DNA from 4 places in the Nocardioides sp. GCM10030259 genome. Region 4 is predicted to be linked to each of the others. Evidence: predicted binding sites of a transcription regulator. Region 4 holds the regulator's gene; each other region holds the start of a gene.
The links. Region 4 encodes LexA, which represses DNA repair genes until DNA is damaged. Its sites were predicted from a motif close to TCGAACANNTGTTCGA; they were not measured.
Positions count from the first base shown of each region.

Region 1: a site for LexA is predicted at 2,707-2,722, ahead of ACFQQI_RS17720 (DUF222 domain-containing protein). Genes of this name have one in related genera too.
Region 2: a site for LexA is predicted at 2,746-2,761, ahead of ruvC (crossover junction endodeoxyribonuclease RuvC). Genes of this name have one in related genera too.
Region 3: a site for LexA is predicted at 2,162-2,177, ahead of ACFQQI_RS25255 (SAV_6107 family HEPN domain-containing protein). Genes of this name have one in related genera too.

Region 1 covers NZ_JBHTDF010000020.1:70,805-76,206, forward strand. The annotation lists gene ACFQQI_RS17710 (basic amino acid/polyamine antiporter) at 1-63, shown strand, start outside; gene ACFQQI_RS17715 (arginine deiminase) at 84-1,331, shown strand; gene ACFQQI_RS17720 (DUF222 domain-containing protein) at 1,360-2,667, opposite strand; gene ACFQQI_RS17725 (hypothetical protein) at 3,309-3,923, shown strand; gene glnA (type I glutamate--ammonia ligase) at 3,953-5,293, shown strand; gene ACFQQI_RS17735 (hypothetical protein) at 5,293-5,402, shown strand, end outside.
Region 2 covers NZ_JBHTDF010000026.1:101,397-106,798, reverse strand. The annotation lists gene ACFQQI_RS24085 (serine hydrolase domain-containing protein) at 10-1,116, opposite strand; gene pdxT (pyridoxal 5'-phosphate synthase glutaminase subunit PdxT) at 1,187-1,783, shown strand; gene ACFQQI_RS24075 (YebC/PmpR family DNA-binding transcriptional regulator) at 1,799-2,572, shown strand; gene ruvC (crossover junction endodeoxyribonuclease RuvC) at 2,786-3,313, shown strand; gene ruvA (Holliday junction branch migration protein RuvA) at 3,310-3,906, shown strand; gene ruvB (Holliday junction branch migration DNA helicase RuvB) at 3,911-4,993, shown strand; gene yajC (preprotein translocase subunit YajC) at 5,157-5,402, shown strand, end outside.
Region 3 covers NZ_JBHTDF010000026.1:351,264-356,665, reverse strand. The annotation lists gene ACFQQI_RS25275 (phytoene desaturase family protein) at 1-779, opposite strand, end outside; gene ACFQQI_RS25270 (ArsC/Spx/MgsR family protein) at 786-1,142, opposite strand; gene ACFQQI_RS25265 (YbaK/EbsC family protein) at 1,142-1,615, opposite strand; gene ACFQQI_RS25260 (hypothetical protein) at 1,666-2,124, shown strand; gene ACFQQI_RS25255 (SAV_6107 family HEPN domain-containing protein) at 2,289-2,723, shown strand; gene ACFQQI_RS25250 (methyltransferase domain-containing protein) at 2,767-3,507, shown strand; gene ACFQQI_RS25245 (DUF3040 domain-containing protein) at 3,703-4,137, shown strand; gene ACFQQI_RS25240 (transglutaminaseTgpA domain-containing protein) at 4,329-5,402, opposite strand, start outside.
Region 4 covers NZ_JBHTDF010000002.1:102,250-107,651, forward strand. The annotation lists gene ACFQQI_RS00805 (alkaline phosphatase family protein) at 1-744, opposite strand, end outside; gene ACFQQI_RS00810 (alkaline phosphatase D family protein) at 741-2,390, opposite strand; gene ACFQQI_RS00815 (phosphatase PAP2 family protein) at 2,394-3,197, opposite strand; gene lexA (transcriptional repressor LexA) at 3,304-4,056, opposite strand; gene ACFQQI_RS00825 (LysM peptidoglycan-binding domain-containing protein) at 4,337-4,687, shown strand; gene ACFQQI_RS00830 (DUF3052 domain-containing protein) at 4,841-5,254, shown strand; gene ACFQQI_RS00835 (hypothetical protein) at 5,262-5,402, opposite strand, start outside.

The DNA of each region.
Region 1 (5,402 bases), on a different contig from region 4:
CTGATCGTCGCCGGCGGCACCATCGGTGCCATCGGCCTCTGGACCGGACGCATCACCCTCTGACCAACGAAAGGACCAGGAGCATGAGCCTCTCGTCGACGTACGGCGTGCACTCGGAGGTCGGCCGGCTGCGCAAGGTGCTGGTCTGCGCCCCCGGCCTCGCGCACCGGCGGCTGACCCCGAGCAACAACGATGCGCTGCTCTTCGACGACGTCATGTGGGTCGAGAACGCGCAGCGCGACCACGCCGACTTCGTCAACAAGCTGACGCAGCGCGGCGTCGAGGTCGTCGAGCTCCACGACCTCCTGGCCGAGACGCTGGCGGCGCCGGGCGGCAAGGACTGGATCCTGGACCGCAAGATCGTGCCCAACCAGGTCGGGCTCGGCCTGGTCGACGACACCCGCAGCTACCTGGAGGGCCTGCCGGAGCGGCAGCTCGCCGAGTACCTCATCGGCGGCCTCGCCACCCACGACCTCCCGGCGGACTTCCGGTCGGCGTACATCAGCCTTGCCCGCGAGTCGACCGGTGCCCGCGAGTACCTGATGCCGCCGCTGCCCAACACGCTCTACACGCGCGACACGACCTGCTGGCTGTACGGCGGGCTGACGATGAACCCGCTCTACTGGGCCGCCCGGAAGGAGGAGACCCTCCTCTACAAGGCGATCTACCAGCACCACCCCGACTACGTCGGGTCGACGATCTGGTGGGGCGACCCCGAGCAGGACTGGGGCCAGGCCAGCTTCGAGGGCGGCGACGTGATGCCCGTCGGGAACGGCGTCGTGCTCATCGGCATGAGCGAGCGGACGTCGCGACAGGCGATCACCCAGGTCGCGAAGGCGCTCTTCGACCAGGGTGCCGCGACGAGGGTGATCGTCGCCGGGATGCCCAAGCTGCGGGCCGCGATGCACCTCGACACGGTGTTCACGTTCGTCGACCGCGACGTCGTCACGCTCTACCCGACGATCATGGGCGCGGTGCACACCTTCACCCTCACTCCGTCCGACACGGCGCCCGGGGTGGAGGTCCGCGACGAGGGCTCGGCCGCGTTCGTCGACGTCGTGGCACGCGAGCTGGGCCTGCCCTCGATCCGGGTCATCGACACCGGTGGTGACGTGTACCAGTCCGAGCGGCAGCAGTGGGACAGCGGCAACAACGCCGTCGCTCTCGAGCCCGGTGTGGTGTTCACCTACGACCGCAACACGCTCACGAACACGCTGCTGCGCAAGGCGGGCATCGAGGTGATCACGATCGTGGGCGCCGAGCTCGGCCGGGGTCGGGGCGGCGGGCACTGCATGACCTGCCCGATCGTCCGGGATCCGGTTGACTTCTGAGGATCACCTCCGCAGACCTGCGGACAGGTCAGGCGGCGAGGTCGAGGTTGATCAGGAAGTTGGTGAACTCGACCTCGAGGCGGGAGGCGGGGTTGGGCCGGGGGAGGCGGCGGGTGCCGGTGTGGTCGACGACGTAGTGGGCGCCGTGGGGGTCGCGCCAGAGGTAGATGCCGGGGAAGGGTTGCTGCACTTGCCAGCCCGGGGCGTGGGTCTTGATCCGGTGATGCGATGTGGTCATGGGGCCGTAGTTGCCCACCCCGGTGGCACCGCCGGCGTCGAAGGGGACGGTGTGGTCGACCTGCATCTGTCGTGAGGTGCAGGTGGCGTAGGGGAAGGTGTCGGCCGGCGTCATCAGGTGCACGGCCTGTCTATGTCGGTCCGGGATCTCGTACGCATCGACCGGGGCCTGGCCGGCGAGGTCCAGTACGGGCTGGATCTTGAACCGAGCCTGCGGGCCGAGCACGGTCCGGACCCAGTCCTCGGTGACCGGGCCGTGGCCCTCGACCCGGGCGATCCCCTCACCGTCGGGCTGACCGGGGCTGCCGGCGTACAGGTGCACGAAGAGCGTGACGGTGGGGAGCAGGTCGGCCAGGTCCACCTCGCCAGACGAGGTGGGGAGGTCGTGTCCGGTCATGAGGTGCAGGACGGTCAGCACGCAACGTTCGTCGTCGGTGGCCTCCGGGAACACCGGCTTGAGGCGTGCTGCGCCGGCGGTGGTGGTGGCCTCGAGGGCCGCGATGGTGGCGGCGTCGGCGCGGACCAGGAAGGAGGCCATCCCGTGGGCCTCGCCGTGCAGCCTCCGCGCGAACCGCGCCTGCGCGGCGCGCTCTTCCTTCGCGCGGGCGGTGTCGGGGTCGGCCTGCGCGACCTTCGCCTCGACCAGGGCCTCGAACCGCGACCACGGGATCCGCCCGTCCGCGGACTCCGCGACGGCGGCATCCACGAACGCGGCTTCGGATTCGGTGAGGTCGCGGGTCTTCGCGCACACGTGCCGCGCGTAGGACGCCCGGACTTCACCGGCCAGCACCCGGGCCCAGAGCTGGGGGTGGCGGTGGCGCAGGTCCAGGGCGTCGGCCATCAGCTGCCGCGCCGCATACGGGGACCGCCCGATCCGCGCGCCGAGCTCCGCGGCGGCGAACTCGGCCACCTCCGGCGTCCCCGCACCACCGAACATCCGGGCCCTCTCCCGGCCCGGCCTGCCGGCCTCGGCGGGGTCGAGCCGGTCCGGGGAGTGCAGCACCGCCCACTGGTAGGCGACCCGGATTAGCTCGGTCTCGGCGTCCCGGATGACGGCTGCGCAGTCGGTCGCGGCATCGAGGAGCTGCTCCTCGCTCATCGCGTCCAAGGTCAGTCCTGCCATCACGTTCCTGTGATATCGAACAAATGATCGAATATCAACAAGCGGCCGAGGGTGGCATCGGGGCAGGGGGTGGTTTCGAGGCTCGTTCGCTGGCGCTCCTCGCACCTCAACCACCGTGCCCTGCGCCGCCCGGCCCTTCGAACCGACCGCTTGACGGCGGGGGACGCGCGTCCAGACTGGCGCCGCCGGGAGGACGCCAGCATCGGTGTCGAGGCGCGATCGGACCCTCGACGTAAGCGCGGACGCGGTGGAGGTTTCGAGGCTCGTCGCTGGCGCTCCTCGCACCTCAACCACCGCCTCGGCGTACGCGCGGGCGCTGTGGTGGTTTCGAGGCTCGTCGCTGGCGCTCCTCGCACCTCAACCACCGTGCCCTGCGCCGCCCGGCCCTTCCAACCGGCAGCCGGGAGGACGCCAGCATCGGTGTCGAGGCGCGATCGGACCCTCGACGTAAGCGCGGACGCGGTGGAGGTTTCGAGGCTCGTCGCTGGCGCTCCTCGCACCTCAACCACTGTGGCCCGTGCCGGTCGCACCTTCGAGGCGCAAAATCGGATGCAACCGAGCTCGCCCGCCGGGCGTCTCCACTGCGACAACACATCACGCAGACAGAAAGCATCGTCATGAACCGCACCACCGTCCGCACCGGCCTCGCGTTCACCGCCGCGGCCGCCGCCCTCTTCGCCGGCACCACCGCGCTCCCCGCCGAGGCGACCAGCGCCGCCGCCCACCCCAGGACGACCGTCACCTTCGAGGTCCCGGACTGCGAGGGCTGCGAGCTCTCGCTCGTCCAGGCCCGCTGGGACGACTCGGAGAAGTTCGGCGTCCGCGTGTGGAACGGCCCCAGCGCCACCGTCGAGGACGGCGAGGCCACCTTCCGGATCCGCAGCAGCCACACCTGGGGCATGTCGGTCCTGGTGAACGCGCCGTGGGACGGCCAGCTCGCCGCCAACACGACCGTGGCGTTCCGGTACGCCGGCCACGGCGTCGGTGACGAGGTCACCTTCGCCGACGCCCGCGACGAGCGGAAGGCGTCCGCCTGCTGGGAGGGCACCCGCCGCGACGAGGTCACCATCCCGCTCACCGTGCGCAAGGTCCGGGTCGACGGCGTGCACGGGCGCGTCAACGGGAGCATCGCCTTCACCGACACGACGCAGTCGTGGCTGCGGCCCACGCGGCGCGTGTACGACGGCGTGCTGGCCTCCCAGGACGTGAACGTCTGCGGACCGCGCGGCTGACCCGTGGCGCCAGCCAATAGGCTGCAGCCATGGGCAAGCAGGAAGACTTCGTTCTCCGCGCTCTCGAGGAGCGTGACGTCCGGTTCGTCCGGCTCTGGTTCACCGACGTCCTCGGCTTCCTGAAGTCGGTCGCGGTCGCACCGGCCGAGCTCGAGCAGGCGTTCTCGGAGGGCATCGGCTTCGACGGGTCGTCGATCGAGGGCTTCGCCCGCGTCTACGAGTCCGACATGCTCGCCAAGCCCGACCCGTCGACGTTCCAGATCCTGCCCTGGCGCAGCGGCGACGGGCCGTCGACGGCCCGGATGTTCTGCGACATCTCGATGCCGGACGGCTCGCCGTCGTACGCCGACCCGCGCTACGTGCTCAAGCGCACGCTGAGCCGGGCGGCCGACCAGGGCTTCACGTTCTACACGCACCCCGAGATCGAGTTCTACCTGTTCAAGGACGTGCCGGAGGCCGGCGCCGAGCCGGTGCCGGTCGACCGCAGCGGCTACTTCGACCACACCGCGCAGTCGATGGGTGCCGACTTCCGCCGCGAGGCGATCTCGATGCTCGAGGCGATGGGCATCTCGGTCGAGTTCAGCCACCACGAGGGCGGCCCGGGGCAGCAGGAGATCGACCTGCGTTACGCCGACGCGCTGACCACCGCCGACAACATCATGACGTTCCGGACGGTGGTGCGTGAGGTCGCGCTGACGCAGGGCATCTGGGCGTCGTTCATGCCCAAGCCGTTCACCGACCAGCCGGGCTCGGGCATGCACACCCACGTCTCGCTCTTCGAGGGCGACAACAACGCGTTCTTCGAGGCGGGCGCGGAGTACCAGCTGTCCAAGACCGGCCGCCAGTTCATCGCCGGCATCCTCAAGCACGCCCCCGAGATCAGCTGCATCACCAACCAGTGGGTCAACAGCTACAAGCGGATGATGTGGGGCGCTGAGGCGCCGTCGTACGTCTGCTGGGGCCACAACAACCGCTCGGCGATGATCCGGGTCCCGATGTACAAGCCGCTCAAGGGCCAGTCGACCCGCATCGAGCTGCGCAGCCTCGACGCCGCGTGCAACCCCTACCTCGCGTACGCCGTGGTGCTCGCCGCCGGCATGAAGGGCATCGCCGAGGGCTACGACCTCCCGCGCGAGGCCGAGGACGACGTCTGGTCGCTCTCGGAGCGCGAGCGCAAGAGCCTGGGCATCGACCCGCTGCCGAAGAGCCTCCACGACGCGATCGTGATCGCCGAGGACTCCGAGCTGCTGGCCGAGACCCTGGGGGAGCACGTCTTCGACTTCTTCCTGCGCAACAAGCGCGCCGAGTGGGACGACTACCGCGGTCAGGTCTCGGCGTACGAGCGCGACCGCATGCTCCCGGTGATCTGATGGCGGAGTTCCTCACCGACGACCGCGTGAAGGTGCTGCGTCGGTTGCTCTACGTGGTCGTCGGCTTCGCCGTCCTGGTGGCGCTGCTGGCGGTGCCGCTCGTCACCGG
Region 2 (5,402 bases), on a different contig from region 4:
TGGGTCCGGTCAGCGCAGCGCCTCGGTGACGACCCGGGCCGCGTCGCGCACGCCGTACTCTCCACCGGTGACCGCGGGTCCCATCCGCACGACGACGGTGCGGCTGGCCGGATCGACCATCGCCACCTGGCCGCCGAGGCCGAGGGCCGCGAACAGGGAGCCGCGGGCGCCGGGCACGAGTCGGCCGACGCGGGTCTCGATCGGCCGGCCGTCGGCGTCGACGGGGTCGGTCGCGCTGCGGAGCACCCCGCGCCGGTTGACCCACCAGAGCAGGCCGTACGCCGCGTTCAGGTCGGACGACGAGCGTCCGACCGACTGGCGCACCCAGCCGCGGGACAGCAGCCGCCGGCCGTCGACGACCCCGCGCTGCAGGTAGAGCCGGGCGAAGCGGGCGAGATCGAGACAGGTCGACTGGACGCCGAAGTAGACGTTCGTCGAGCGGCCGCCGAGGTCGCGGGTCATGGTCGTGTGCGTCATGCCGAGCGGGCCGAAGAGCCGGTCGGCGGCCAGCTTGTCGGTGGGCCGGCCGGTGGCCCGGCGCAGCACGCGGTCGAGCACCTGGATCGCGGCGTTGTTGTAGGCCCACACCGTGCCGCGCGGGTGCTGCTGGCCGAGACCCACGGCGTACGCCGTGCGGTCGCGGGCAGCGGTGAGCGCGACGTAGTCGGACTCGAACGACCAGAAGCGGCCGCTGGTGTTGCTGAGCAGGTCGCGCACGGTGACGCGGGACGAGTCCGTACCGCGCCACGACGGGACATGGCGTGCCACCCGGTCGCCGAGCCGGAGGTCGCCGTCGCGGACGGCGATGCCGACGAGGGCGCTGGTGATCGACTTGGTGACCGAGAAGGTCTGCCTGCCGACCGTGCGCGGGGTGCCCCAGTTCCAGTCGGCGACCAGCCGGCCGTGCCGGACGACGGCCAGGCAGGTGCTGTCGAGCCGGCGGGCGTCCGCGGCGATGCTCGCCAGGCGCTGGGGGCGGAAGCCTGCCGCGGCCGGCGTGGTGGTCGGCCAGCCGTCGACGCGCGGTTCCGAGCCCGCGGCAGCGACGTCGGCACCGGCCGGACCGGGGGCCAGGAGCGCCAGGCAGGCGGCAGCCGCCACCAGGGTTCGTCTCACAACGAGAGGATAGGGCCGTCTCGGTCGGCCCGACCGCTGCTCGACGGCGGGCCGGACCTACGCTTGCGGCGTGTCGATCCCCACCGTCGGTGTCTTCGCGCTCCAGGGCGACGTCCGGGAGCACGTGCGCGTGCTGCGCGGGCTCGGCGTCGCGGCGCTGACGGTACGCCGTACCTCCGAGCTCGACGCCTGCGACGGACTCGTCGTACCGGGCGGGGAGTCGACGACGATGGCCAAGCTGGCGCGCACCTTCGACCTGTTCGAGCCGATCCGGCAGCGCATCAAGGAGGGCATGCCCGTCTTCGGCACCTGCGCGGGCATGATCATGCTCGCCGACCGGATCCTCGACGGCGCCCCCGGCCAGGAGACGCTCGGCGGGCTCGACGTGACGGTCCGGCGCAACGCGTTCGGTCGCCAGGTCGACTCCTTCGAGCACGACCTCGCGTTCGCGGGGCTGGCCGACCCGGTGCACGCGGTCTTCATCCGCGCGCCGTGGGTCGAGGACGCCGGCGAGGGGGTCGAGGTGCTCGCTCGCGTGGACGCCGGGCCGGCCGCGGGTAGGATCGTCGCGGTCCGTCAGGGCCCGCTGATGGCGACGTCGTTCCACCCCGAAGTGGGTGGCGACACCCGGGTTCACCGGTTGTTCGTGGACCTGGTCGAGAGCTGAGTAGAAGAGGGACGCATGTCTGGCCACTCCAAGTGGGCGACCACCAAGCACAAGAAGGCCGCGATCGACGCGAAGCGCGGCAAGCTGTTCGCCAAGCTGATCAAGAACATCGAGATCGCTGCCAAGATGGGTGGTCCCGACCCCGCCGGCAACCCCACGCTCTACGACGCCATCCAGAAGGCGAAGAAGCAGTCGGTGCCCAACAAGAACATCGACTCCGCGGTCAAGCGCGGCGGTGGCCTCGACGGCGGCGGCGTCGACTACGAGACGATCATGTACGAGGTCTACGGACCCCAGGGCGTCGCGCTCCTCGTCGAGTGCCTGACCGACAACCGCAACCGCGCGGCGATGGAGGTCCGCACCGCGGTCACGCGCAACGGCGGCACCATGGCCGACCCGGGGTCGGTCTCCCGGCTCTTCACCCGCAAGGGCGTCGTGGTGGTCGGCAAGGAGCAGGAGCGCGCCGGCAAGCCGTGGGAGGTCAGCGAGGACGACGTGCTCGAGGCGACCCTCGACGCGGGCGCCGAGGACGTCAGCGACCTCGGGGACACCTTCGAGGTCCAGTCCGACTCCTCCGACGTGGTCGCGGTGCGCACGGCGCTCCAGGCCGCCGGCATCGACTACGAGTCGGCCGAGGTCCAGTTCGTGGCGACCATGGACATCCCGGTCGCCGAGGTCGACGTGGCCGGCAAGGTCTTCCGTCTCGTCGACGCCGTGGACGACCTCGACGACGTGCAGAACGTCTTCAGCAACGCCGACATCCCCGACGACGTGCTCGAGGCCATCTGAGCGAGCAGGAGGCGCGACGAAGTCGCGGCTCGCGTCGCTCGCCAGGTTGAGCAAGCGACGCGACTGAGGGACGAAGTCGCGCGAGCGCGTCGAAACCCGGTGAGACGAAAGGCGGCCTTGGGCGTCGGGCGTGTCCTCCGGGCAACCGGGGGACCCGCCGGTTAGCGTTGCCACCGAACACCTGTTCGGACGGAAGGGCGACCGATGCGCGTGCTGGGGATCGACCCCGGGCTGACCCGATGCGGCATGGGCGTGGTCGAGGGCTCGGTCGGGCGGCCGCTCAGCCTCGTCGACGTCAACGTGCTGCGCACGTCGTCCCACCTGTCGGTGCCCGAGCGCCTGGTGACGATCGAGAAGGGCGTGGACGCCTGGCTCGACGACTACCAGCCGGACGCCGTGGCCATCGAGCGCGTGTTCGCGCGCTCCGACGTCAGCACCGTGATGGGCACCGCCCAGGCGAGCGGGATCGCGATGGTCTGCGCCGCGCGTCGCGGCCTGCCGATCGCGCTGCACACGCCGAGCGAGGTGAAGGCCGCCGTGTCCGGCAACGGGCGCGCCGACAAGGCGCAGGTCGGCACCATGGTGACCCGGATCCTGCGGCTCGACACCATGCCGAAGCCGGCCGACGCCGCCGACGCGCTCGCGCTGGCCATCACCCACATCTGGCGCGGTGGCGCCCAGGCTCGCCTCCAGGCCGCGGTCGCCGCGGCAGGCAGGCCCCAGAAGAGGAGTACGGCGTGATCGCGTTCGTGCGCGGCCCGGTGGCCGCCGTCAGCCTGTCCAGCGCAGTCGTCGAGGTCGGCGGGGTCGGCCTCGAGGTGATGTGCACGCCGGGCACCCTCGCGACGCTGCGCGTCGGCCAGGCGACGACGCTGCCGACGAGCATGGTGGTGCGCGAGGACTCGCTGACGCTCTTCGGCTTCGCCGACGAGGACGAGAAGCAGACCTTCGAGCTCGTGCAGACCGCCTCCGGCGTGGGCCCCAAGGTCGCGCAGGCCATGGTCGCCGTGCTCAGCCCCGACGACCTGCGCCGGGCCATCGCCTCCGACGACGTGAAGACGCTGACGAAGGTCCCCGGCATCGGACAGAAGGGCGCGCAGCGGATCATCCTCGAGCTCAAGGACCGCATCGGGGCGCCGACCGGGCGCCACGCGCCGTCCGCACCGATCGCCGCCGCGCCCTGGCGCGACCAGGTCCACCAGGGCCTCGTCGGCCTCGGCTGGTCCGCGAAGGACGCCGAGAAGGCCGTCGACGCCGTCGCCCCCGAGGCGGGCGACGCCCCCGACGTGGCCGCCCTGCTCCGCGCCGCCCTCCGTACCCTGAGCAAGGCCTGATCCCGTGCCGTTCCACGAGGACGACCTGGACGAGTCGGAGACCACCCACCTGCGCTCGCTCACGGCTGCGGAGGCCGAGGGCGACGAGCGGGTGGTCGAGGCTGCGCTCCGACCGCGGTCGCTCGACGAGGTCGTCGGCCAGGTGCGCGTGCGCGACCAGCTCGGCCTAGTGCTCGAGGCGGCTCGTCGGCGCGGGCGCGCGCCCGACCACGTGTTGCTCTCCGGCCCGCCCGGCCTCGGCAAGACCACCCTCGCGATGATCATCGCCGCCGAGATGGGGGCGCCGCTGCGCCTCACCAGCGGGCCGGCGATCACCCACGCGGGCGACCTGGCGGCGATCCTCTCCGGCATGAACGAGGGCGACGTCCTCTTCGTCGACGAGATCCACCGGATGTCGCGGCCCGCCGAGGAGATGCTCTACATGGCGATGGAGGACTTCCGGGTCGACGTCGTCATCGGCAAGGGGCCCGGCGCGACCGCCATCCCGCTGGACATCCCGCCGTTCACGCTCGTCGGCGCGACCACCCGGGCGGGACTGCTGCCCGGCCCGCTCCGCGACCGGTTCGGCTTCACCGCGCACCTGGAGTTCTACGAGGCCGACGAGCTCGACCTCATCGTGCAGCGCTCGTCCCGGCTGCTCGACGTCGACGTCGTCGCCGACGGGACCGCCGAGATCGCCTCCCGCTCGCGCGGCACGCCCCGCATCGCCAACCGCCTGCTGCGCCGGGTCCGCGACTACGCCCAGGTCCGCGCCGACGGCGTCGTCACGCTGCCGGTGGCCCGGGCGGCGCTCGACCTCTACGAGGTCGACCAGCTCGGGCTCGACCGCCTCGACCGGGCGGTCATCGACGTGCTCTGCCGCCGGTTCGGCGGGGGACCGGTCGGCATCTCCACGCTCGCGGTCGCCGTGGGGGAGGAGCGGGAGACGGTGGAGGAGGTCGCCGAGCCGTTCCTGGTCCGCAACGGCTTCCTGGCGCGTACGCCGCGCGGGCGGGTCGCCACCCCGGCCGCCTGGCAGCACCTCGGCCTGACGCCGCCGCCGGCGTCCGCCTTCCCCGACGGCGACGCGACGCTGTTCGAGGACTGATCGAGGCCTGATCGAGGACTGGGCCGCGGGAGACCGGAGCGTCACCCGGAGGTCACGAGTTGGGGCGGATTCGTGAGGCCGGCCACCGCGCTGGTTAGACTGGCCCGTCGGCCCGCCCGTTCTGGGTCGTGTGCCCCGAACAACGCTCGAGAGGTCATTCGTCGTGGAGTTCTTGCCGCTCGTCGGCATCGTGCTGCTCTTCTGGCTGTTCATCATCCGCCCGGCGTCCAAGCGCCAGAAGGAACTCGGGCGCATGCAGTCTTCGTTGACCGAGGGTGACGAGGTCGTGCTGACCTCCGGCATCTTCGGGACCGTCAGCCACATCGGCGACGACCACCTCCGGGTGGAGGTCGCCGACGGCGTCGTCATCAAGGTCGCCCGCGCTGCGATCGGCTCCAGGGTGGAGCGC
Region 3 (5,402 bases), on a different contig from region 4:
TCGCCCCGGTCGGTCGCGACGGCCACGACCCGGCCGTCGCGCACGACGACGTCCCGCACCTCGGTCTCGGCGAGCACCGACACCTTCCGCGTCGCGAGCCGCGCGACCAGCGCGTCGCCGAGCCGGGCCATCCCGCCCGTGACCGTCCAGGCGCCGAAGCGCTGCTCGACGTACGCCGTCATGCCGGCCCAGGCGGGCACGTTGCGCAGCTCGTGGCCCTCGGCGATGAACGGGTGCCCCGCCACGAGTCGCAGGCGATCGTCCTTGAACGTCCGCTTCAGCCGCTTGAAGAGCGTCTCCCGACTGTCGAGGCGACCGGCGACGTCGCGGGGGAGGTCGCTCGGGTCCCACGGGTTCTCGAGGTAGCCGCGGCGCAGCACCTCCCAGTCGTCGGCGTACGACGCGACGTGGTCGACCCACCGCTGCCCGAGCCCGGGGCCGAGCTGGTCGAACGCCGCGAGCTGCGCCGCGCGCCCGCTCGGCACCCGCACCGTCGAGCCGTCCTCGAACCGGTGCTCACGCACCACGTCCAGCGGCACCAGGTCCAGCTCGCGCTCGACCGGTCGGCCGGACTTGCGGAAGAGGTCGCGCACGACCGCCGGGAGCAGGGTGTACGTCGGGCCCGCGTCCCACGCGAAGTCGCCCGCACGCACCTCCGAGAGCGCGCCGCCCAGGGTCGGCGCCCGCTCGAGCAGGGTGACCTCGTGGCCGAGCTTCGCCAGCCTGAGCGCGGCTGCGAGGCCGCCGAACCCGCCGCCGACGACCGCGACCCGTGCCATCGACGCTCAGGCCTCGGCGTCGAGCACGCGGTCCAGCGACTCCTGGTCGCGCCCGACGACGGTCGTGCCGTCCGCGGCCGTGATGATCGGGCGCTGGATCGCCCGGGGGTGAGCCGCGAGCGCCTCGAACCAGGCGTCCCGGTGCTCGGCGTCCTTCGGCAGGTCGATGCCTTCCTCGCGAGCCTCCTTGGGGCGCGCGACGTCCCACGGCTCGAGGCCCAGGCGCGCGATCACGTCGGCGAGCTCCGCGGCGGTGGGCGGCTCGTCGAGGTAGCGCCGCACGGTGTAGTCGACGCCGGCCTTGTCCAGCTCGGCCACGGCCGTGCGGCACTTCGAGCAGGCGGGGTTGAGCCAGATCTCCATCACTGGACCTCGACCTCCGGGGCGCCGGTCATCTTCGCGAGCTCGTCGTACGTCGTCGAGAACACCGCCGCCGGGTGACCGGCCGCCGCCCAGACCACGTCGTACCTGCGCAGCCACGAGTCGAGGTACGTCGGCACCGGGTGCGGATGTCCGATCGGCGAGACACCGCCGATCACCTGTCCGGTGTGCTCGCGGACGAACTCCGGCGTCGCCCGCCGCAGCTTGCCCACCTCGAGGTGCGCGGCGACGAGGGCGGTGTCGACGCGGTGCGCGCCCGACGTCAGAATGAGCACCGGCGCCCCGTCGGCGTCGAAGAGCAGACTGTTCGCGATCGCGCCGACCTCGCACCCCAGGGCTTCGGCCGCGAGCGCCGCGGTGTGCACCGAATCGGGCAGGATGACGATCTCACCGGTGCCACCCCGTCGCGCGTGGTCGTCGCGGAACGCCGTGATCGCCGGATGTTCGGAGTTCATGGTCGAGACCCTAGGGCAGCGTGCTGCGCCGGGGATGAAGGAGGAGACGGATGAGTCAGCAGCGACCGGTGACGGTGACGGCCGGCGTCTGGTTGACCTTGTCGCTGGTCGTGCTGTCGGTCGTGACGGCCGTCCTGTCGATCCTCTTCAAGTCCGAGCTGCTCGACGCCTGGCAGTCCGGCCGCGAGGACACCGGCTCCGTCGAGCCGCCCGATCTGGTGCCGGTGGTCGTCGTGATGCTGATCGTGCTCGCCCTGCTGCTGGTCGTGCTCGCCGAGTTCTTCCGGTCGCGCCACGCCTGGGCGCGGGTGGCGATCACGGTGGCGGTGATCGGGATGGCGCTCGGGACGCTGGCGACCCTCCGCATCGAGCCGCCCGCCCTGTTCGTCGTGCTGTCCGTCGCCAGCCTGGTGCTCGAGGCCGCCATCCTCATCGCGCTCTGGCACCGCGACACCGGGGTCTACCTGCGCGCCGCGGATCGCTCGGAGGACGTGCGCTCCGGACCTTGACGGGCTGTCGGCGGCCGGGTGTACCGTGGGACCCGGATCGAACACCTGTTCGATCCGGGCTCGGCGGGGGCGAATTCGACCCCCGTCCCCGTCGGGCCGGCCCGGTGCGGGCCGACGTACGACGGTGGGGTCGCCAGCCCGGGGTCGACGGAGAGAGGTGCCCGATGAACCCGTACGCCCTGCCCGCCACGACCCACTCCTACCTGGCGCGGGCGGCGGAGTCCCTGAGCGAGGCGGTCTCCGCCACCGAGGCGCCGACACGGTATGCCTGCGCGCACGTCGCCGCGCTCCGGGCCGCGGCCGCCCTGCTGTCCGCGCGGGCGCGGCCGACGGCGAGCCGCCGGCGCCGCCCGCAGACGAACGCGTGGGTACTGCTCGCCGAGGTCGCCCCGGAGCTGGGGGAGTGGGCGACGTTCTTCGCCGGCGGCGCGGCGAAGCGGGCCGCCGCCGAGGCCGGCTCCACCCGGGCCGTCGGCGAGCGGGAGGCCGACGACCTCGTGCGTGACGCCGACCGGTTCCTCGCGGTCGTCGAGCGGTCGCTCGGCCTGGTGCCGCACGCGCCCGTGGCGAGCCGCGCGGCCGTCGTGCGCGCCGGCTGATCGCCACGTCGTGGGCCCATGTCGTAGGCCCTAGGGTTGGGGCATGAGCGACAGCGTGCGGTCCACCGAGCGGCCGAGCGAACGCCGCGCCGCGGCCCGGAGCTCCGTGGTCTGGGACGCCGTCCGGCCGTACGTCGACGACGCGGCCGGCGTCGACGTCCTCGACATCGGCGGCGGCACCGGTGGGTTCGCGGTGCGCGTCGCCGGGCTCGGCGCCCGGGTGACCGTCGTCGACCCGAGCCCCGACGCCCTGGCGGCGCTGGGCCGGCGCGCCCGCGAGCTCGACGTCGAGGTGTCCGCACTGCAGGGCGACCTCGCGACGCTGCTCGACGTCGTGGAGCCGCGCAGCGCCGACGTCGTGCTGTGCCACGGCGTGCTCGAGGTCGTCGACGACCCGGTCGCGGCCCTCGGCACCCTGCGCCGCGTCCTTCGGCCGGGAGGCGTGCTCAGCCTGCTGGTCGCGCAGCGGCACGCGGCGGTGGTGGCGCGGGCGATGGCCGGCCACTTCACCCAGGCGCTGGCCCTCCTCGACTCGCCGGCAGGGGAGCGCGACGGTCGCGCCGGCAACCGGTTCACCGCGGCGGAGGCCACGGCCCTGCTGGGGCAGGCGGGCTTCTCGGTCGACGCCGTCCACGGCGTACGCGTGTTCGCCGACCTCGTCCCCGGGTCGCTCCTCGACCTCGAACCCGGCTCGACCGCGGCCCTCGTCGAGCTGGAGCGTGCGGTCGCCGAGCGCCCCGAGTACCTCCCCCTCGCGGCCCAGCTGCACCTGCTCGCGCGCTGACAGGCGGGCCGGCTCGGGCACGCTTTCGGGCCCCGGGGGTTGGCCGAAGCCCGGGCTGGGCACCGTACTCTTCAGAGGCGTCTGGCACGGTTCGGTCACGAATTTCCCGATCCCGGCTACCGGGATGACGGGCCGCTGCCTAGACTTGCAGGTGCCGGCCCCCGTTTTCCGGCGACGACTTTTGTGGGAGGTACGGTGCCACTCTCGGAAGAGGAGCTCCGACTGCTCGAGCAGATGGAGCGCGCCCTCGTCGAGGAGGACCCCAAGCTGGCGTCCACGCTGCGCGGCACGGCCTTCCGGCGATCGGCTCGGCGTCGTGCGATGATCGCGGGCGCCTGCTTCGTGATCGGCGTCGCGATCCTGATGACCGGCGCCGTCGCCCGCATCACCGCTCTCGGCATCGCCGGCTTCGTCGTGATGCTCGGCTCGGCCACCGTGGCGCTCGCCGCGCTTCGCGGCCACCACTCGGCCCCGGCCGCCGCCGACCCGCGCGCCGCCCACCCCAGCCGCGGCTTCACCGTCATCGACGGCGGCCGCCGCACCAAGCGCAACCGCAACGCCGGCCACGGCTCCTTCATGGAGCGCATGGAGGAGCGCTGGCGCCGCCGCCGCGAGAACGGCGGGTTCTGAGCGGAGACGCGCCAGCGGACGCGTCGTTGGTGGTCGAGCTTGTCGAGACCCCCTCAGCGTGTGCAGGGCGGGACCACGGTGGTCACCGCCCTCATCCATTGTCACCGGGTCTCGACACGCGGGTCGCGACTTCGTTCCTCAGTCGCGCCGCTTGCTCGACCACCATCAGCGGATCCGCTGCCGCGTCTCCGCTATGACATGTTGTCGACGACCCCGCCGTACCTCGCCTCGAGGGGCGTCGGGGCCATCCGGGTCCGGCTTCGCAGGGTGAGGACCGTGCGCGGCCACCAGGCGGCGCGGCGCCGGGCGGACCGGGCGGCCCCACCGGCGAGCGCGGCGATGCAGGTCTCGCCGTCGGCGCGCAGCCGCACCGGGTCGATGGTCGCGCCGGCGCGCGAGTAGCGGGCCAGCTCCAGGGTGAGCACGAGCCGGTCCAGGGCAGCCACCGCCTCCGGGGCGACGTTCGGGCCGTGGGCGGGGCGCTCGGCCGTGTTCGTGTCGACGGGGGTGCCGAGGTGGTCGACCAGGACGTCGCGGGTACGCCGCGGCGACCGGCCGGGCGGCCAGGGGACGCCGAGGTCGAGCGCGGTGTCCTGCAGCTCGTCCCACACCGGCTCGACCGCGCCCGCCGAGAGCCTGCGCTCCCGGCGCCGCGCGCGCACCAGGCGGGGGAGCAGCAGCCCGCCGAGCACGACGACGACCGCGGCGAGCCCGCCGATCGTCGGGCCCCAGGCGATCGCGGACCCGGTGTCGGCGGTCTCGTCGTCGGCGGAGGCGGTGGCCGAGGGCTCCAGCGGCCGGGTCGTCGGCGCCGCCGCCGACGAGCTCTCCGACGGTGCGGTCGACTCGGTCGGGTCGATGTCCGGCGTGCCCGGCACGGTGTAGTCCGGTACCTCGGACGCGCGCCCCGGCGGCGTGGGCTCGAAGCGCACCCAGCCGACGCCGTCGAAGAACAGCTCGGGCCAGGCGTGCATGTCGTCGGAGCTGTAGACCCAGCTCCCCGCGCCCTCCGCCGAGGGGTTCAGGAACCCGATGGCGACGCGGGCGGGGATGCCGAGGTCACGCGCCATCACCGCCATCGCCGACGCGAACTGCTCGCAGTAGCCCACGCGGCCACCCGGGCCGTCGGTGAGGAAGTCCTCCAGCGCGTCGATGCCGTTGCCGTCGGCCTGGTCGAGGGAGTAGGTGAACTCGCTGCGGAACCACTCCTGCAGGGCGGCGGCCTGCTCGTACGCCGTCGCCTTGCCCTCGGTCACCTGAACCGC
Region 4 (5,402 bases):
CATCGAGTGGTCGGCGAGCACGATCAGCAGGGCGTCGTCCCACTTGCCCTGCTCCTGCAGCGCATCGACGAACCGGCCGATGTGCGCGTCGGTGTCGGCCAGTGCGAGGCGGCGCGCCAGCCGCAGCGTCGTGCCGGACAGGTCGGCGTGGCCGAAGCGGTCGATGTCGCCGAGGTTGACGAACATCAGGTCGGGGTCGAGCTCCTCGAGCATCGTCAGCGCGGCCTGCATCGTGAACAGGTCGGGCGCGTGCCCGGTGACGGGCAGCGAGGGCTGCGGCTCCCAGCGGTGGGTGGCCCGCTCGCCGAAGATGCCGTGGAGGTAGTCCTTCGACAGCACGGTGCCGGTGGTGCGGCCGCGCCGGTTGAGCCGCTCGATGAGCGTCTCGCAGCGGATGTCTGTCGGCTGGTCCAGGTCGCGCACCTCGCCGAGCGCCCGGTCGTAGACGGAGTTGGCGGGCACGCCGCTGCGGTCCGGTCGCACCCCGGTCATCATCATCACGTGGTTGGGGATCGTCTCCATCACCGGCAGTGACCGGGCCCGCGGGAAGCGGAGGCCGCCGTCGCGCAGCGCCGCCAGCCGCGGCGTCAGCCCGCTGTCGAGCTCGTCGTGACGACAGCCGTCGATGACGACGACGTACGCCCGCCGACGGGTGCCGGCAGCGGCGCGCGCGACGCCCGGGACCGATGAGAAGACCAGGCCCGCGGCGCCGGTCTTGAGGAAGGTACGGCGCGTGGTCGTCACAGCGGCCCCCCGACCTGCTCGACCCGGCCGGTGCCGGTGCGCGTCCGGTAGGAGACGGACCACGTGATCGGGGTGGCGTGGTCGGCGCGGTCGCCGATGACGTACCAGTCCATCTGCGCGCGGGTCGCGGTCACGTCGAGCACCGAGAAGCCGTGGCTGTCGAAGTCGAGGTGGCGGATGTGCCGGTTGGCGGCCTTGATGACGTTCTCGACCGCCACGCTCGTCGTCCGCGCCGGGGAGCCGGTGATGTCCTTGAGGTTGTTGGAGGTCACCGACGCGCAGACGAACTCGACGCCGGCGGAGTCGCCGAGTGGGTACGTGGAGGCGTCGTACGGCAGCTCGCACGCCCAGCCCGAGTGGATGTCGCCGGTGATGAAGAGCGCGTCGCTGACCTGGTGGTCCCGGATGTGCTCGAGCACCCGGCGGCGGTCGTGGGTGTAGCCGTCCCACTGGTCGACGTTGTAGGCGACGCCGTCGCGCGGCAGCAGGCCGGTGACCTCGTTGACCGGGTCGACGAGGTCGTGCGGGAGCGAGCCGAGCTCAACCGGCGCGATCATCACCGGGTTGCCGATCACCTTCCACTGAGCAGCGTCCGACGACAGGCCCTGCTTGAGCCACTCCAGCTGTTCGGCGCCGGCGATCGTGCGGTCGGGCGAGTCGACCCGGTGACCGGGGACCTCGAGCTGGCCGTCCCGGTAGGTGCGCAGGTCGAGCATGCTCAGCTCGAGCAGCCGGCCGAACCGGAACCGGCGGAAGAGCCGTGTGCCGTCGCCGAGCCGGGCGGTGCCGTCCATCCGGACCGGCATCCACTCGTCGTACGCCCGGTGCGCCCGGGCTCGGCGGCGCCGGTAGTCGCCCTCGCCCAGGTCGGGGTTGTGGTTCTCGGCGCCGTCGCGCCACTGGTCGTTGGTGACCTCGTGGTCGTCCCAGGTGATGATCCACGGGTACTTCGCGTGCAGGTCCTGGAGGTCGGCGTCCTCCTTGTACTGCGCGTGCCGCTGGCGGTAGTCGGCCAGCGAGAGCATCTCGTGGGCCGGCACGTGCGGCCGGATGTCGACGTCGTTGGCGCCATAGCCGTACTGGCCCGGGCCGTACTCGTAGAGGTAGTCGCCGAGGTGCACGATCGCGTGCAGGTCGTCGCGCGCGGCCAGGCCGCGATAGGCGCTGAACCAGCCGGCCTGGAGGTTGGCGCACGACACGACCCCGAAGCGGATGTTCGCCGGATCGCTGTCAACCGCGGGCGCCGTGCGGGTGCGGCCGACGCGGCTGGTCTCGCCGTCGAGGCGGAAGCGGTAGCGGTACGCCGTGTCCGCCGCCAGCCCGGTCACGTCGACCTTCACGGTGTGGTCGCGGTCGGGTCCGGTCGTGGCGCGCCCACGTCGTACGACGCGGCGGAAGCGTTCGTCGGTCGCGACCTCCCAGTGCACGGTGACCGTCGGGCCGCGGCCCGAGCCCGGGGTGCTGGCCGCCGTCGGCGTCACGCGGGTCCAGATGACGACGGCGCGGGGGAGCGGGTCGCCGGAGGCGACGCCGTGGCGGAAGCGCGCAGCCGCAGCGACGGAGTCAGCGCCGGGCGCGAGAGCGACGGCGCCGATCGCGCCGGTGGTCGCGAGGACGGCGCGACGCGGGAGGAGAGGCGTTGTCACGCCTCACTCAACGACCGCCGTCCCCCCGGGTTCTGCTCGTTCACCTGTTGTTCGTCGGGGCCATCGCAGGGGCACCCGGCCAAGCGCCATCGCGACCACCCAGGCCAGGAGCACGATCATCCAGCCGACGAGGGCGTCGATGACCCAGTGGTTGCCGGTGCCGACGATGACGATGCCGGTGCCGATGGCGTAGACCCAACCGAGCACCCGGACCCACTTGCGGGTCGCGTAGACGTGCAGCGCCAGCGCCACCCACAGCGCCCAGCCGGCGTGCAGGGAGGGGAACGCCGCGAGCTCGTTGGTCAGCCCGCCGACGCCGCGCGGCGCGGACGCGTCGGCGCCCCACCACCCGTCCGCCGCGTGCAGGCTGAGCACGTCGACGTACCCGCTGATGAACCGCGGCGGCGCGGTCGGCATGAACAGGTAGGCGACCAGGCCCGCCAGCGTCGCGATCACCAGGGCGCGGCGGGCTGGTCCATAGCGGTCGGTGCCCAGGCGCCAGAGCCAGATGAGGACACCGGCGGTCACGATGTAGTGGAAGGTGGCGTACCAGTAGCTGCCCACCAGCCCGATCACGCGGTAGTCGCTGAAGAGCTGGTTGAGCGGGACCTCCCACTCGATGCCGAGCAGCTTCTCGATGTGCAACAGGTCGTTGGCGCGGTCGAGGGCCGGCTTCATCGATGTGTCGGCGAGCAGGCGGGCGAGGCTGTAGAGGACCCAGAGCCCGAGGATCAGGGCCAGCTCGAGGAGGCCGCGGGCCCAGATCGGGAGGGTCCGCGTGCGTGCCACCGCAGGCGCTGTCGTCACAGCACCAGCGTCCTCCATCATCCCTCCCCGTGCCCATCGGGTATTCACCCGATCAACCTCGGGGTCCGATCGGGTGATTCCCCGATGTTGTAGGGAATTCGACCTATCAGACCCGTCGCAGCACGGCGGTCACCTTGCCGAGGATGGTGGCGTTCGTGCCGTCGATGGGATCGTAGTTGGGGTTGTGCGGCAGCAGCCACACATTTCCGTCCTTGCGCTGCAGGGTCTTCACCGTGGCCTCGCCGTCGATGAGCGCCGCGACGATCTCTCCGTTGTCGGCGGTCTGCTCCTTTTTGATGACGACGTAGTCGCCGTCGCAGATGGCCGCCTCGATCATCGAGTCGCCGGAGACCTCGAGCAGGAAGAGCTCGCCGTCGCCCACCAGCTGCTTGGGCAGGGGGAAGACGTCCTCGTAGCGCTCCTCCGCGAGGATCGGCCCGCCGGCGGCGATCCGGCCGACGAGCGGGACGTACGACGCTGCGGGCACGCTGTCGCCGAGACCCGTCTCGTCGTACGTCGACTCCTCGGCGGTGCCCAGGGAACGGCGGGCCGCCATCACCTCGGGGAGGAAGACCTCGAGGGCGCGCGGCCGGTGGGGGTCGCGCTTGAGGTAGCCCTTCTCCTCGAGGACCTTGAGCTGGTGGGCGACGCTGGAGGAGCTGGTCAGCCCGACCGCCTCGCCGATCTCGCGCATGCTCGGCGGGTAGCCCCGCTTCTCGATCGAGTCCTTGATCGTCGCGAGGACACGCTGCTGTCGCGGGGTGAGCCCGGTCGCGTCGGCCGGGCCGTCGGGCAGCTCGCGGACCGTCATCTTGCCGGGCGTCTTCCCGGCCATCTTCTTCCCTGCCGTCTTCGCCATGGGCTCACGGTAGTCCTCCCCGCCGCCGGGTTCAAACATCTGTTCGAACCGCGTGTCGGTGCCCGAGGGGATTCGAGGTGATCGAACAAATGTTCGGCGAAGGCCTTGTGTCGTTCGAACACGTGCTCTAACGTCGTACACATGTTCGATCGAACGGCTGATCGAGTGGGTGGTCCGGACCGGTCCCGAGGGACTGTCGGTGGTCGCCACTAGAACTGCTCTCGACGACACAGAGACCCGAGGTCCCGGAGGCGGGACCACTTCCCCAGGAGGTCACCAGATGAGCACCATGACGATCGACCAGATGTTCCACAGCCGGCCCGCCGCGCGTCCGCGCAGCACGGTCCGCCTGACCCGGCGCGGCCGCGCCGTCGTGGTCCTCCTCGCGCTCGTCGCCGTGCTCGCCGTCGGCGTCGCCCTGGCCGGCGGCTCGGTCGCCACCCGCGACTCCGGCACGCCGGAGCCCACCGCCGTGGTGCAGGTCGGCCCGGGCGACACCCTGTGGGAGATCGCCTCCGCGGCCGCCACCGACGGCGACGTCCGCTCGATGATCGAGCGGATCGAGAAGCTCAACGCGCTCGACTCCGGGATGCTCGTCGCCGGCCAGCGGCTGCTGGTCCCGGTCGAGTGAGTCCGATCGACTGATCCCGCACAGACCACCGGGTCACACACTTCGCCGGCCGCTTCGACCCCGGCCGGCGATAACCGGGGAAGCGAGGGGCGGAGCCTTGGCCGGCTCCGCCCCTCGAGGTCATTTCGGGGCCGGTGTCCCTACGCTGCCGCCATGGCCGGCTACTCCGGCACCCCGCTGCTGCGCAAGCTGGGCGTCAAGGACGAGCACGTGGTGCTGCTCGACGGCGCGCCCGACGGGTTCGAGCTCGGGACGACCGGCGCCCACGTCGTACGCCGCCTGCCGGGTCGGCCCGACAGCCTCGACGTGACCCTGACCTTCCACACCAGGCGCGCGGCGCTCGAGGCGCGGCTGCCGGTGCTGTTCGAGCGGACCCGGACCGCCGGCATGGTCTGGGTGTGCTGGCCCAAGCAGGCGGCGCAGCGGGCGCTCGGCATCGACAGCGACCTCGGTGACGGCGTCGTCCGCGAGTTCGGCCTCCGGCTGGGCTGGGTGGACGTGAAGGTGGCGGCCGTCGACGACACCTGGTCGGGGCTGAAGTTCGTGCGCCGGCTCGCGGACCGCTGAGACGTCGCTACCGCGCCGCGCGCCGCCCGCCGATCGGCCGCGGCGGCTCGTCGTCGGAGCCGCCGTCGGTCTCGGTCGACTCTGCCGAGCCGCGCGGCGTGGGGGGTCTGCTGATGCCGAGGCGCCGGGTCAGCAACGCCACCAGCAT